Regions from separate parts of the Ruegeria sp. H7 genome, predicted to be linked through region 3. Evidence: riboswitches for the same ligand, from Rfam matches in the RefSeq annotation. Region 3 holds a riboswitch; each other region holds the start of a gene.
What was found. Region 3 has a riboswitch for cobalamin ahead of ACR0AC_RS05310 (DUF1636 domain-containing protein). Riboswitches for the same ligand answer to the same signal wherever they lie in the genome.

Region 1: linked by a shared signal. The riboswitch ahead of ACR0AC_RS12785 (DUF1636 family protein) and the one ahead of ACR0AC_RS05310 (DUF1636 domain-containing protein) in region 3 are both predicted to bind cobalamin.
Region 2: linked by a shared signal. The riboswitch ahead of ACR0AC_RS04435 (hypothetical protein) and the one ahead of ACR0AC_RS05310 (DUF1636 domain-containing protein) in region 3 are both predicted to bind cobalamin.

The regions. Positions count from the first base shown of each region.
Region 1 is NZ_JBQFNZ010000005.1:164,761-169,499, forward strand. It holds gene ACR0AC_RS12775 (ABC transporter substrate-binding protein) at 1-539, opposite strand, end outside; gene ACR0AC_RS12780 (ABC transporter ATP-binding protein) at 552-1,328, opposite strand; gene ACR0AC_RS12785 (DUF1636 family protein) at 1,325-1,681, opposite strand; cobalamin riboswitch at 1,781-1,984, opposite strand; gene ACR0AC_RS12790 (D-lyxose/D-mannose family sugar isomerase) at 2,044-2,709, opposite strand; gene ACR0AC_RS12795 (carbohydrate kinase family protein) at 2,728-3,654, opposite strand; gene ACR0AC_RS12800 (glucokinase) at 3,689-4,696, opposite strand; partial or broken gene ACR0AC_RS12805 (GH1 family beta-glucosidase) at 4,715-4,739, opposite strand, start outside.
Region 2 is NZ_JBQFNZ010000001.1:933,740-938,478, reverse strand. It holds gene metH (methionine synthase) at 1-678, opposite strand, end outside; gene ACR0AC_RS04440 (homocysteine S-methyltransferase family protein) at 675-1,727, opposite strand; gene ACR0AC_RS04435 (hypothetical protein) at 1,942-2,241, opposite strand; cobalamin riboswitch at 2,363-2,573, opposite strand; gene ACR0AC_RS04430 (AbrB family transcriptional regulator) at 2,669-3,733, opposite strand; gene ACR0AC_RS04425 (nucleoside 2-deoxyribosyltransferase) at 3,954-4,658, opposite strand; gene ACR0AC_RS04420 (ATP-binding protein) at 4,690-4,739, opposite strand, start outside.
Region 3 is NZ_JBQFNZ010000002.1:65,981-70,719, reverse strand. It holds gene ACR0AC_RS05320 (protein NO VEIN domain-containing protein) at 101-931, shown strand; gene ACR0AC_RS05315 (NAD(P)-dependent oxidoreductase) at 1,012-2,004, opposite strand; cobalamin riboswitch at 2,108-2,325, shown strand; gene ACR0AC_RS05310 (DUF1636 domain-containing protein) at 2,419-2,799, shown strand; gene cobW (cobalamin biosynthesis protein CobW) at 2,796-3,851, shown strand; gene cobN (cobaltochelatase subunit CobN) at 3,855-4,739, shown strand, end outside.

The DNA.
Region 1 (4,739 bases), on a different contig from region 3:
TGGTCTTTCCAGCCCGAAACCAACGCTTCGGCCTTGTCTTCCACATGCATCACCTTGCCCAGACGCAGCACGTCATCGAACAGAAGGTCCATGCTGGCTTCGGGGCGGTCCTTGTTCAGGTGAACGCAGCTTTCGGTCAGGACCATGGTTTTGATGCCAAAGGGTTCCAGCGTGTCGGGGGTGACTTCGCCACCCGGCTGCATGCCGTAATACCAACCGGCAAAGAACATATCCGGCTCGACCGCGACCAGATTTTCGACGGTGGGGTATTTGGGCGCCAGTTCCGGGATGTCACCGCGTTTTGCATCGAAATCCGGGCTGGTCTTGTACCAGCCGGTAATGCCGGTCAGGCCGACAATCTTGTCCTGCAAACCCAGCGCAAAGGCCATGTCGGTCATGTTCATGTCGTGCACGACAATCCGCTCGGGCGTGCCGTCGAACACCAGTGGTTCTCCGCAATTGTCGACGGTCACTTCATGTGCCGCCGCACCACTCGCGAGGCCCGAAACAAGGACTACGGACCAGAATTTCTGCATCATCAAATTCTCCTGTTAAGATGACAGCTTTCGTTTTCGGATATCCAGCGCCGGGATCACGCGCCCTTCGTGCTGGAAACACAGGTAGTCAACGCCAAACGTATCGCGCACACGCTCGGGTGTTAGAACCTCGGGGATCAGGCCGAAGCCGGTCATTCGGGTTGCCTTCATCAAAGCGATATGGGTGGCGAATTCGGGGATCATGACCAGATCGTGCACGATCATCACAACCGTAACGCCCAGTTCGGCCACCAGCGACAGCATGTGGCCCTTGGCATCGGGGTCGAGGTGGTTTGTCGGCTCGTCCAGAAACAGCAGCGATGGCCTTTGCGCCAGAGCCCGTGCGATATGCGCCCGCTGACGTTCCCCGCCGGACAGACGTTGCATCGGTTTATCGGCCAGCGGGACCAGTTCGGTGATCTCAAGCACCCGCTCAAGATCGGCCTTATGATCCTCGGCGGACCGGTCGGCCTGAATCGGGATTTGCCCAAGGGCCACATAGTCGCGCAGCTTCAGCCGGCCGTCAGGCAGTTCCTGTTGCCCGACAACGGCGATGGTGCGCGCCCGTTCCGGGGCAGACAATTGACGCAGGCTTTGCCCCTTGATCGTCACATCGCCAAGGGCCAGACGTTCGAGGCCGCAAAGCAGGTTCAACAGCGTGGTTTTCCCCGCTCCGTTCGGCCCGGCAATGGCCAGGATCGACCCCTCATCCAACGAGAAGGACACATCCTGTAGCAACACATCCCCATTCAGGGCGTAGTATTCGAGCCCCTTGGCAACCAGAAAACTCATATCTCGCCCTCTGTCGAAAGGCGCGGCAGACGCGCCAGAGTTTTGTAAAGCAGGGCAGGGGGCCGGTCGGTTGCGCTGGTCCAGCCGTCGTCACTGTCGCGGAACTGACGGGCAAAGGCGGCAATCGCGTCCAGATCGGCTGGGCTTTGGATATCGCCGAACAGATACTGCGCCTTGCCTTCGGCTTGCAGCCCAACGGTCATGGGGCGTTCGCACCCTGCCATGCAGGCAATCAACCGGGTCGCAAACTCCGGTGGTAGGGTTGCGTCCAAACTGGCCTTGGCTGCCTTGGCTTCGATTTCACCCTGACAGGTCGAACAGATCAGGACGAAGTGGTCAGCTTGGGATGACATGGCTGTCCCCGCTGCGGAAACCGCGCGAAAAGAAGACGCCACGCCCGCAGGCGAAAAATTGAGCCATCAAATCCTCCTTCCAGGACGCCCCGCCCCGGGTTGGTTGCACAGGTGATGGCAGGTCTCCTGACTTGCGGGTCGTGGCTTGGCCAACCTTCCCGACCTGTTCAGGCCAGTGGTGATTTGGCGTCGCTCTGCGCTTACAGTTGCGGGGGCAGTCACGGATTTGGCCGCAGGGCCGCACCGTATTCCCATTTTCATCCCGCAGGCATCGCTACGGGAACCATCGCTGGTCAGCTAGTCTGTCGCGGATTTAATTGTCAAGCGTTCTGGCCGAGATTTTGGCGACGCGGACTGAGTGTTTAGTAGTCCGCAACCAGCAAAAATTCCGGCGCTGCGTCCTCTTCAATGGTCGCGAACCGGGGGATCGGTTGCTCGAACACATTGTCCGTGCGGTCGTCATTGACGGTTGAGACTTCACCGATCAGACAATCGCCACGCTCGGCCCAGAAGGCATGCCAGATACCGGGCATCAGGGTAACGCTTTCGCCGGGTTTCAAGCGCAGCAATTCGCCGGGCGTGATGGTCACGTCGCAGCCATCGCTGGGCACAACAACCGGATTGTCGCGATCAATGCCGCCTTCGGGGTCTGAGGCGTAGATCTCCATCACCAGATCACCGCCACCCCGGTTGATGATGTCCTCGGCCTTGATGATATGGCGGTGCATCGGAGACAATTGTTTGTCGCGCGAAATCAGCAGTTTCTCGGCATAGAGCATACCGCGACCCTGGTTCAGATCATTCACGTCGCCATTGCGCAGGGTGAACAGGAACAGGCCCAGCTCATCAAACTTGCCCTGACCGTAATCGGTAATGTCCCAGCCCAACCCTCGGGCGCGGATCGTGTCGGCCTTTGCGCTGCGCATCTGATCAGGGGACCAGTCGGCGAAGGGCGGCAGGACCGCGCCGAAGGATTTGATGAAGGCCTGCGCCTCGGTCTTGATGTCGTTGATGTCGGATCGTTTCATGTCGGTTCCCTCGTGGGATCAAAGCTCATGCGCCCAGGGCGGATTTGCCCCGGCGCGGGATACGGTGACGGCGGCGACATCGGCGCCCAGGGACAAAGCCGCGCGCAGGCTATCAGGTGTCAAGGCGCGCAGGCCCTCTTTGCTCAGGTGCCCGGCGCGGTGGAGTTCGGCCAAAACGCCCGCGTTGAACGTATCGCCGGCGCCCACAGTATCGATAACCTGCACCGGTTTGACCGCCACCGAGGTCTCGGACCCGTCCGCCAGATAGCCTGTCGCCCCCTGTCTGCCGCGTGTCACAATCACCACGGACGGCCCGGCCTTCAGCAACAAGGGCACCTTCTCGGCATGGGTTTCCGGCCCGGGAATGATCCAATCCAGATCCTCGTCCGAAACCTTGACGATATCGGCCTGCGCGATCATGCGATTCAGGCGGGTGCGATAGCGGGTCTGGTCCTTGATGAATCCCGGCCGGATATTCGGGTCCAGCATCACCGCGCGGTCGCCGCCATGACGGTCGAGCAGCGCGGCATAGGCATCGGCACAGGGTTCACAAGCCAGGCTGATCCCCCCCAGATACAGGGTCGAGGTCGCCAGCAATTGCTGTGGCATATTCTCGGGCTGCAACATCCGCCCGGCCGTGTTTTCATCAACAAAATTGTACGAAGCATGCCCATCCACCAGCTTCACAAAAGCCAAAGTGGTCGGGCGGTCGCTGACAATCACATGCGAGGTGTCCACATGGCTTGCCTTCAGCGTGTCCGCCAATTGTGCGCCAAACATATCCGAGGACAGGCCGGTCAGCATCCCTACCGGCGCGCCCAAGCGCCCAAGGGCGATGGCCGTGTTGAAAATTGCGCCGCCGGAATGGGGCACATAGCCCTGCGCGCCTGAATTGGTCGGTTCGGCGATCATGTCGATCAGGGCTTCGCCACAACACAGGATCATCCCGCGGTCCTTCTTTGGAAATGGTCACACGGTTTTACCGCATGAGCGCATTTTTACAGAAGTTGTTAGCGCCAACAATGCCAAATTCGACCTGTTCCGAGATATAAAGGTTCATCCCTTGCCGCAAATCGCTGAATCGACCGCCTTGATTGAAGGCGTCCAGAAAACGCTCGCCGAACAGCCAGCGGTTCTTCTCCGCCACGCCGCCCACCAGGAACACGCCGCCCCGGGGGATCAAGGTGACGGCCAGATCACCCAGCAGAGCGCCCAGATGGGTCGTGAACATCTCGGCTGTTTTAATGGCGTGCGCATCCGATCCGTTGCGGGCGTCGTGAAGAATGTCCTTTGCCGGACGGTGCGGGACATCTGTGTGACCGGCGGCCAGTGCGATGGATTGATAGAGGACAGGCAGCCCCGTGCCGCTCAGGAACATTTCAGCTTCAAGCGTCAGGCCCTCGCCAAAGAAACAGTCCGGCGCGATGTGGCGGGCAGCTTCGAAAATATCAACCTCGTCCCGGTGGCGCGGGGATACGCCGACATGACCGCCTTCGCCCGAGGCTGTGTGGTAATGTCCTTCCGAATACAACAGCGCCCCGACACCCAGCCCGGTTCCCGGGCCAACGACCAGACGGGTGCCGGTTGGCGGTGTAGGGTCGCCTTGCAGTACGGCCACATCGGCCTCGGTTGCCTCGGCCACGGACCATGCCGCAGCGGTGAAGTCGTTGATCACATAGGTATGCCGCGCACCTGTGGCCTTGGCTAGCTCGGCCTCGGACAGGTCCAGATGGGCATTTGTCAGTTGGATGACGCCATCGCGAACCGGGCCCGCGCCTGCGGCGACAACAGCCTGAGGGTCGGTGCCGATGTCATCGCGCAGGCTGTGGAACGCCTCCAGCAGGTCGGGCAGGGTACCGGTCGGATGCTTGCGCAGATCCGTCAGCTCTCCGTTTGTGATGACCCCAAGCCGGGTGTTGGTGCCGCCGATATCTGCCACCAGGGTCCAATGCTCATGCACCGCACCTGCCGGTTGTGCCAGGGGCACCGCAACGGGTTCACCCTGAGCCAGAGCCGATTTCAGCGCATTA
Region 2 (4,739 bases), on a different contig from region 3:
GCCGCCCGACACATGTGCATGGGGCAGGTTCTGCCTTATCCAGCGGGTCGCCTCGATGAAATCCACGCCGTAATTGTCGTGGTCTTCGATCCCGGTGGCGACGGCAAAGATGTTGGGGTCAAAGATGATGTCTTCGGGTGGGAACCCCATATCCTCGACCAGAATGCGATAAGCGCGGGCGCAAATCTCGGTCTTGCGTTCGAACGTATCGGCCTGACCGGCCTCGTCAAAGGCCATGACCACCACGGCGGCACCATAGGCCAGACACAGACCCGCGTGATGGCGAAACGCCTCTTCTCCCTCTTTCAGGCTGATCGAGTTCACCACCGGCTTGCCCTGCACGCACTGCAGCCCGGCCTCGATCACCTCCCATTTCGAGCTGTCGATCATGATTGGCACGCGGGCGATATCGGGCTCGGACGCGACAAGGTTCAGGTATTCGACCATCGCCTGTTTGCTGTCGATCAGCCCTTCATCCATGTTGATGTCGATGATCTGAGCGCCGTTTTCCACTTGATCCCGCGCAACGTCCAGCGCGGCGGCATAGTCGCGGTTCACGATCAATTTGCGAAACCGGGCCGAGCCGGTGACGTTGGTCCGCTCACCCACATTCACAAAGGGGATGTCTGGCGTCAGGACAAAAGGCTCCAGCCCCGAGAGGCGCAGATGACGGGTCATGCGGGTACCTTTCTGGGGGCAAAGGGCGCAACCGCTTCGGCGATCGCGCGGATATGGTCGGGCGTGGTGCCGCAGCAACCGCCGACCACGTTGACGATGCCATCGCGGGCAAACTCTTCGACCTGAGCGGCGGTCTGGTTTGGTGTTTCGTCATACTGGCCGAACTCATTCGGCAGGCCCGCGTTGGGGTAGGCGCAGGTCAGGGCGGTCGCCACGCCCGAAATCTCGGCCATATGCGGGCGCATGGATGCAGCGCCAAGGGCGCAGTTCAGCCCGACGGTGAAAGGGCGCGCATGGGCGACCGAGTGCCAGAAGGCGGTGGGTGTCTGGCCAGAAAGCGTCCGGCCCGAGGCATCGGTGATCGTGCCCGAGATCATCAGCGGCAGGCAGCGTCCGGCCTTGGCGAAGCTCTCGAAGGCCGCGAAAATCGCCGCCTTGGCGTTCAGCGTGTCAAAGATCGTCTCGATCAGGATCAGGTCAGAGCCTCCTTCGATCAGCCCGTCGATCTGCTGGCCATAGGCTATGCGCAGATCATCGAAACTGACGGCGCGGTATCCGGGATCGTTCACATCCGGGCTGATCGAGGCCGTCCGGTTCGTCGGGCCCACAGCCCCGGCCACAAACCGGGGTTTGCCGTCCTCAGCCGTGGCCCGGTCCGCCGCGCGCCGCGCCACCTGCGCGCCTGCGACGTTCAGATCATGCACCGCAGCCTCCAGCCCGTAATCGGCCTGCGCGATGGTGGTTGAGGAAAAAGTGTTGGTTTCAAGGATATCCGCCCCGGCCATTGCGAATTCGTACTGTATATCCTCAACCGCCTGCGGCTGGGTCAGAACAAGCAGATCGTTGTTGCCCTGTTGCGGATGGTCCGGGTGATAGTGATGCCGACAGCCGGGGCCATGGATGTGACCGTTGGCGATAAAATCCTCTTCGGTCATGTTCAGCGTCTGGATCATTGTGCCCATCGCCCCGTCAAGGATCAGGATGCGCTGGGCAGCCAGCGCGCGCAGGGTCGCGAGCGCGGGTGTGTCGGGCAGGGTGAAGTCGAGCATTCGCGGTATCCAATCGGCTGTGTGGGCCGCAGGTATAGCGCGTTGGCATTATGAGGTGAAATGATTGTTATTCGATTAGATTATGAGATTTCGTCATAACGCGGTGTGCTCGGTGCGCAGATTCAACGAAATCATCAATAAACACTCAAAGCATTGCCCGGCCAAAATCGTCCAAAATGCGGGCGATGGCACAAGCTGAATTGCCAGCATTAGGTCACAAGGCGGCGCGGCGCGCGCGATGGCCCCCTCGGCGCTGTTTTGCGGGCAGGGCCAGGAACAATGGTTCCAGGGGCATCTGCATGGATCGGGCCAGCAAGTCGCAGAACACAGCGATGGCGGGTGAAGTCTCGGCAAACGGTTTGGCCTTGGCCAAAGCAATCCGTGCCTGCGCATGGTAGTTTGCCGAACCGGGCAGGCCGCCCAGCCATTGCATATAGCCCATCTGCCCCAGTTCTTGCGCGCGCTGCGGTGGCACGTGGCCGGTATCCAGTTGGGAAATGGTCAGGTCAAGCATAACGACGCCCTCCGCGCTTTTGGGCGGCCTGTGGGGGCATCAACAGTGATGTCTGGCCAGTGCGGTCCATCTCTTGTCGCTCCGTCCACGGGCACCCCGCCCGAGTTAAGGTGACTGCGGCACATATGCGCCGGAGATGGCAGGTCTCCTGACTTGCGGTTCATCGCTGTCCCCGTCCTTCCCGGACAACCCATGCGGGGTCATCCAGTGGTCTGTCGGGGTCGCTCGCCGCTTACAGTTGCGGGGGCAGTTGCGGCCTTGGGCGTTTGCCCGCACCGCATTCCCTTTTCAGCCGACTCAGAGCGTCGGACACCATCGGCTGCACAGTCTCATAAGGCCAAAGCCCTGTCTACCGGTGCCAGCAAAGCACGCAGCGTCGGATTGCAACCCGGCAGGAATTGAACCCAAATCAAACTGCGAAACCCCTCTAATCCCGAGAGCGGGACCAGCGCACCAGAAGACTGGCCGCGATGGGCGCGCCGATGATCACCAGAACGATCCGTGTCAGGTGGTGGGTAATGACAAACCCGAGATCCGCGCCCGAGACGATGGCCAAGACCGTCATTTCAGCCTGCCCGCCGGGGGCATAGGCGAGGAAGGCCTCGATCGGTTGTCCAAAACCCAACGTGGTCACAAGGGCCGTGAAGGCTGCTGCAAGTACGGCCAGCACAACAACATAGGCGCAGCCCGCCGCCACAACTTTGCGCAGCTCGACCCATGTGACGCCGATAAATTTTACGCCGATGGTGCAGCCGATAAAGAATTGCGCGACAAGGATCGCCTCGCGCGGTGGGCGGGTGTGGATGAAATCGCCCAGTGACAAGGCCGCAGTCAGGATCATCGGGCCCAGAATGGACGCTCCGAACAGGCCGATCCGCTCACTGCCTTTCCAGCCGACAATGGCGGCGACGACCATCAGTGCCAGTTCGTGCAAGGGCAGGTCGCGGGCGGGTTCGCCAATGGGGTTGGTCAGGTCAGCGTCGTAGAACAGGGTCAGGAACAACGGGGCGAGCGTCACGATGATCAGCACGCGCGTGCCATGGATCAGGGACAGGGCGCGCGGATTGGCACCGGCCTCGGTGCCGAAGATGATCATGTCCTGCAACCCGCCGGGCATCGCGGCGTAAAAGGCCGTTTTGTCGTCAAAGCCCCAGACCTTGCGAAAGAACGGCACCCCGACCAAAGCGATCAATAGGATGAAGGGCGGGATCAGAGCAATTGACGCTGCCATTTTCGGCAGTTGGCCAAACAGATCAGGCGTGATCGAAGCCCCCACCGCCACGCCCAGGATAGTGCGCGCCGCGACCGAGATCTGCCCGAACCCCTCCATCGGCGCATGCGCCAGTGCCGCAATCAGGCAAGCGGTCATGGGGCCGAATAGAAAGGGCAGGGGCAGGCCCAGCATCCAGAATACGACCGTTCCCAGCCCGGCAAGGCCGAAGGTAATGGCCCGCCTTACGGGGCGGCTTGGGGATGAGGCTTGGACGGACAAATTTCAGGCCCGATGTCATGGGATCAATTGTATTCCATGGTATGCAATTGGGCGCGGTTTGCAAGACCACGCGCACCGACCATTCGGCATGCCCGAGTGAAGAGCGGCCCGTGATGCAGCTTGGCGCGATCAGCGTGTGTTGGATGAGATCCAGGAACGAGGTCTCGAAATCAATGCGAGTGTCACTGAATTCGCTTCAACCCCACCAATCCAACAGGGCTTATGTGGGTGCCGACCCGCCAAACGCCGCCTGATAAGCCTTGTTGCTTTTCGCCCATTCGATCAGTTCCTCACCCGCTTCCAGCGCGGCCTTCTCGTTTGGCGCATTCGAAATCGCGTCGAGCCGCTTGTGAAGGTCCGAACTGGGGTCTGCCGTCATCGCCCCAACCTCCATCACAAGGCTGACATTCGGGGGCGGGGTGTAGACATAGCCGTTCTGCGACTGAGCTTCGATCCGTTTGAGCAGGGCGGGCACGATGGATGCGGTGTCATGCACATAGTCCCAATTGGTCGAAAGCCCCTGAATCATCGGGTTATCGACCCCACCAAACAGCGTCACCGGTGTCGTCTTGTAGATCACAAGGGGCATTCCAGCGGCGTAGGCTGTTGTCACCTCGACAATACTGCCGCCATCGGGCACCCGGCCATCCATGTTGAACACAAGGCTCGAACAGCGCCCGAGCAATTGGTAGATATCCTGCGCGTAGCCGACCTTGAGGATGATATACAGCATCTCCTGGCCCTTTTGTGACCAGACCTGAGGGTCCTGCAACATATCCATCATCTTGGCGATCTCGACGCCGTCGCGCGGGGCGAGATAGGTGCCGAACCCTCCGGCCTCGAGCACGGCGGCGATGTTATATTGCTCCCATAGATCACCGACGCTGAACATCGGGCCCGAGCAGAAAACGATATGGTCTGTCATGAAATGGTCCTCTGGTTAAAATTCAGTGTCGTCAGGCCGGGTCTGAAGCGGCTGCGCCGGGCTCTAGCCGACCGGTCCAAT
Region 3 (4,739 bases):
CGCGCCACTTTGGGCGCTTTGTCTCGACGGCCTGACATACAGACTTCTCCATAAAACTACACCGCGTGACATCAGGAACCGCCTCGCATAGCCTGGCACCATGAGTGGTGCGGAATGGTCAGATCAAGAAAACAACGCCATCGTAGAAGACTATTTTTCCATGCTTCGTGATGAGTTGGCGGGAAAGCGATACAACAAGGCGGCCCACAATCGGGCCATGCAGGAGTCAATTGGTCGATCCAAAGGCTCAATCGAGTTCAAACACCAAAACATCTCAGCGGTCCTTAAGGGGCTGGGTGAGACCTGGATCAATGGCTACAAACCCGCCTTCAACTTTCAGATGTCTTTGGTAGATGCCGTTGCCCGGCACCTCCATCGACACGGTGGATGGATTGCCAGAAATACTCCTCCTCCAATAGGTGCATCGGAACCTCCCGGACCTGTTTGGATCGGCACCCCACCAACCATGCAAAACACGCCGCCTCCGGATGAATTGGAACAAATGCAGGCCGTAGCACGGAAATTCGATGTGGCAGGGCGGGATGAGGAAAACAAATCTCTGGGTAAGGCCGGGGAGGAGCGCGTTCTGCATCATGAGCGCGCAATTTTGAAAGGTGCAGGCCGGCAAGACCTAGCCAAGAAGGTGCGGTGGGTCAGTCAGGAAGATGGCGATGGCGCCGGGTATGACATTTCAAGCTTCACGCCTGAGGGGAACATCCGCCTGATCGAGGTAAAGACGACCAATGGCTGGGAGCGCACACCCTTTCACATCTCCCGGAACGAATTGGCGGTTGCTGAGCAAAACCGCGGCCACTGGATCCTTTTCAGGCTGTGGAATTTCTCACGGGAACCGAGGGCGTTCGAACTGCGCCCACCTTTGGATGCTCATGTCGCGCTAAGCGCCATGAGCTTCCAGGCGAACTTTCACTAGCCCCCGGTTAGCTGGCGCATTCACGCCGAATTCCCCGTTGGTGCGCGCCAGAATCCACCCACCAACGCCCGGTTCAAACGTCAGGATTCGCGCCCCACCGGGACAACCTCATACCCTGGTTCTTCCGGTTCATCGTCCTGCATTTCAGGTGGAAAGCCGGGCGCGCGGATGTCGAGGCCGGTGGCGTCTTCCAGGCGTTTGATGATGTTGGGCGACAGTTCGCGTTCGCCGTAGCGTGCGATGCCGTCCTCGAAAATCTTGATCATGATCGGGTTGATCTCAAGCGGGACACCCGCGCGGTCGGCGACGTCCTGAAACAGGCCGATATCCTTTTTGACAAGGTCCATGGTAAAGGAAATATCGCGCGAACCGTTCAGGATGACCTGGCTTTCGGTCTCATGCACAAACGACGTACCGGACGAGATTTTGATCGCCTCATAGGTTGTGTTCAGGTCCATCCCGGCGGCTTTGGCGGTCACCAGCGCTTCGGCGCAGGTGATCAGGTTAGCGGTTGCCAGATAGTTGGTCAGAACTTTCAGAACCGAGGCCGAGCCAAGATCGCCCGTATGCAACACCCGACGGCCCATCGTTGTCAGGAAAGGAAGGATTCGCTCAAAGGTATCCCGGTCGCAGCCCGCGAAGATCGAGATATTGCCGGTTGCCGCCCGGTGGCATCCGCCGGAAACCGGGCAATCAACCGCCGCCCCGCCCCGCTCGATGACCATGGCACCCAGCCGCTTGGCCTCGGCCTCGTCGGTGGTGGACATCTCCATCCAGATTTTGCCGGGGCCGACCTCGGGCAACATCTCTTGCATCACCGCGTCCGAGGCGGCAGGCGATGGCAGGCAGGTGATCACCGCGTCGCAATCGCGCATCAGCTGGGCCGGGCTTTCGGCGGCCTGTGCGCCCATTTCGACGAATTCTGCCACCAGGTCTGCATTCAGGTCATGGACCGTCAGGTCGATCCCGTTGCGCAGCAACGAGCCCGAGAGTTTTCCGCCCACATTTCCAAGTCCGATGAACCCAACTTTCATTATTCGCGTCTCCCTGCGTGTTTTCCGGTATGCGACCATGTCGCGGGCACGGCGTCATGCCGCCCAGCGACGCTGGCAGGTCGCTTTTCATCCTAGCCACGCGATGGTGGTCGCATCGCGCTTGACAACCTGCCCGCACGTGCCGCATGTCCCTGTCGTTGGTGTCGGCGACAGCCGATGAAAAGGGAATGCGTCAGCGGGTATCCGTCAAACGCAGCCGCCCCCGCGACCGTGACCGGAGAGGGTGCCCAATGCCACTGGCTGCAAAGCCGGGAAGGCGGGACATCCGACAGAGGAGCCAGACGAACCGGGCCTCTGACATCCGCAAGCCGGGAGACCTGCCAGCACCCGAAGTTGAAACCGGGCGGGGTGTTCCGGTGTCGGGTCCATGTGCATCGCGTGGCCCGCATGAAACCCCGTCCCCCGCGAAGAGGATTTGGGGGGATGAGAGACATGACCGAGACTGCGCCGGTCGAGCTGCTGGTCTGCACCACGTGCCGCCGTGGTCTGCCCATCGAGGATGACGATCAACGCCCCGGCACATTGCTGCACAAAGCGCTGGAACAGGCGGACCTGCCCGAGGGCGTCACGCTGAAAGCCGTCGAATGCCTGTCGAACTGCGATCAGGGCTGTTCCATCGTGCTGCGCGGCGGGCCGGATCGCTGGACCTTTGTCTATGAGAACCTCAATGAGGCCGATCACGTTGACGTCATCGTCGATGGTGCGACCAAGTATCTGGCCACCGAGGACGGCCTGGTCAAATGGCGCGAGCGCCCCGAACATTTCCGCAAGAACTGCGCCTCGCGCATTCCCCCGATTGGAGCCCTGAAATGAGCAACCTCGAAAAACTCCCCGTCACTGTGATCACCGGCTTTCTGGGTTCGGGCAAAACGACGCTGGTCAAGCATCTGATGCAGAACCCACAAGGCAAGCGGCTGGCCGTGGTGGTCAACGAATTTGGCGATGTGGGCGTTGATGGCGACATCCTGAAATCCTGCGCGATCCCGGATTGCCCGGCGGAAAACATCATGGAACTGGCCAATGGCTGCATCTGCTGCACCGTGGCCGATGACTTCATCCCCACCATTGAGGCGCTGATGGCGCTGGAACCGCGCCCGGATCACATCCTGATCGAAACCTCGGGCCTCGCCCTGCCAAAACCGCTGCTAAAGGCGTTCGACTGGCCCGATATCCGGTCGAAAATCACCGTGGACGGCGTGATCGCTCTGGCCGATGCCGAGGCTGTGGCCGCCGGTCGCTTCGCGCCGAATGTCGAGGCGGTGGACGCCCAGCGTCTGGCCGATGACTCGATCGACCACGAAACGCCCCTGTCGGAGGTGTTCGAGGATCAGATCTCCTGCGCCGACATCATCCTGCTGACCAAACCCGATCTGGCCGGTCCCGAAGGTGTGGCGAAAGCCAAAGAGGTCATCGCCGCCGAAGCCCCCCGCCCCCTGCCCGTGGTCGAAGTGGCCGAAGGCGCGGTGGACGTGCGCGTCGTGCTGGGCCTTGAGGCCGCCGCCGAGGATGACATGGACGCGCGCCCGTCACATCACGACGGCCACCACGACCACGAGCATGACGATTTCGAAAGCATCATCGTCGAGCTGCCGGAACAGACCGACCCGGCGGAACTGGTCGCCAAGATCGAACGTCTGGCGAATGAGCTGAACATCCTGCGCGTCAAGGGCTATGCCGCCGTTCAGGGCAAACCCATGCGTCTGCTGGTGCAGGCCGTTGGTGCCCGCGTGCGTCACCAGTATGACCGCCCGTGGGAGCCCGGCGAGGACCGTCGCTCACGTCTGGTCGTGATTGCCGAGCATGACGACATCAAAGAGGCCGCGATCCGCGATATCCTCGTGGGTGTGACCGAGGCTGCCGAGTAAACCATGCACGTCGTCTTCCGCGAAAGCCACGGGTTAGAGGAAACCGAGACCCCGACCGATCTGGGCCAGAGCCCGGCGGATCTGGTGGTGCTGTCGTTCTCGGACAGTGACCTCGGCGCCTTTGCGGCGGGCTGGCATCGCGGTGGCGGCCCCGAGGGGCGGATGCCGACGATGCGGCTGGCGAACCTAACGGCGCTCAAGCACCCTCTGTCGGTCGATACCTATGTGGAACAGACGCTGGAGGGCGCAAAGGGTATACTGATCCGCCTGATCGGCGGTGTGCCCTACTGGTCCTACGGGTTGCAACAGGTTCTGGCACTGGCGCAGGCCAAGGGCATCGCGCTGGCGGTCCTGCCTGCGGACGGGCGCGAGGATACGCGGCTGGATGACTATTCCACCCTGCCCATCTCGACCCTGCGGCGATTGGCGCATCTGTGCGACACCGGCGGAGAGGTCGCGGCGCAGGCCGCCCTGGCGCAAATGGCGCTGGCGGCGGGGCTTTATGCCGGGCCGGTGATGGGGGCCAAGACGTTGCCCGAATGCGGCGCGTGGTGCCCGGATCGCGGCGTGATCCCGGTGGATGCCGCCTTCACGGGCGATGCAAAACGCATCCTTGTGACCTTCTACCGGGCCTATCTGACCTCAGCCGACACCGCTCCTGTCGCGGCTCTGATCCGCAGCCTCCGCGCGCGGGGTTTTGAGGCGGTGGGCCTGTTCGCTCCGTCTCTGAAAGCGCCCGCAGCAGCCGATTGGCTGCGTGAGCAGGTCGTGGCGCTGGCCCCGTCGGCCATCATCAACGCCACCTCATTCTCGGGCAAAGGCGCGTCGGGCACCTCGCCTCTGGACGCCGCCAACGTGCCGGTATTTCAGGTCGCGCTGGCCACCTCG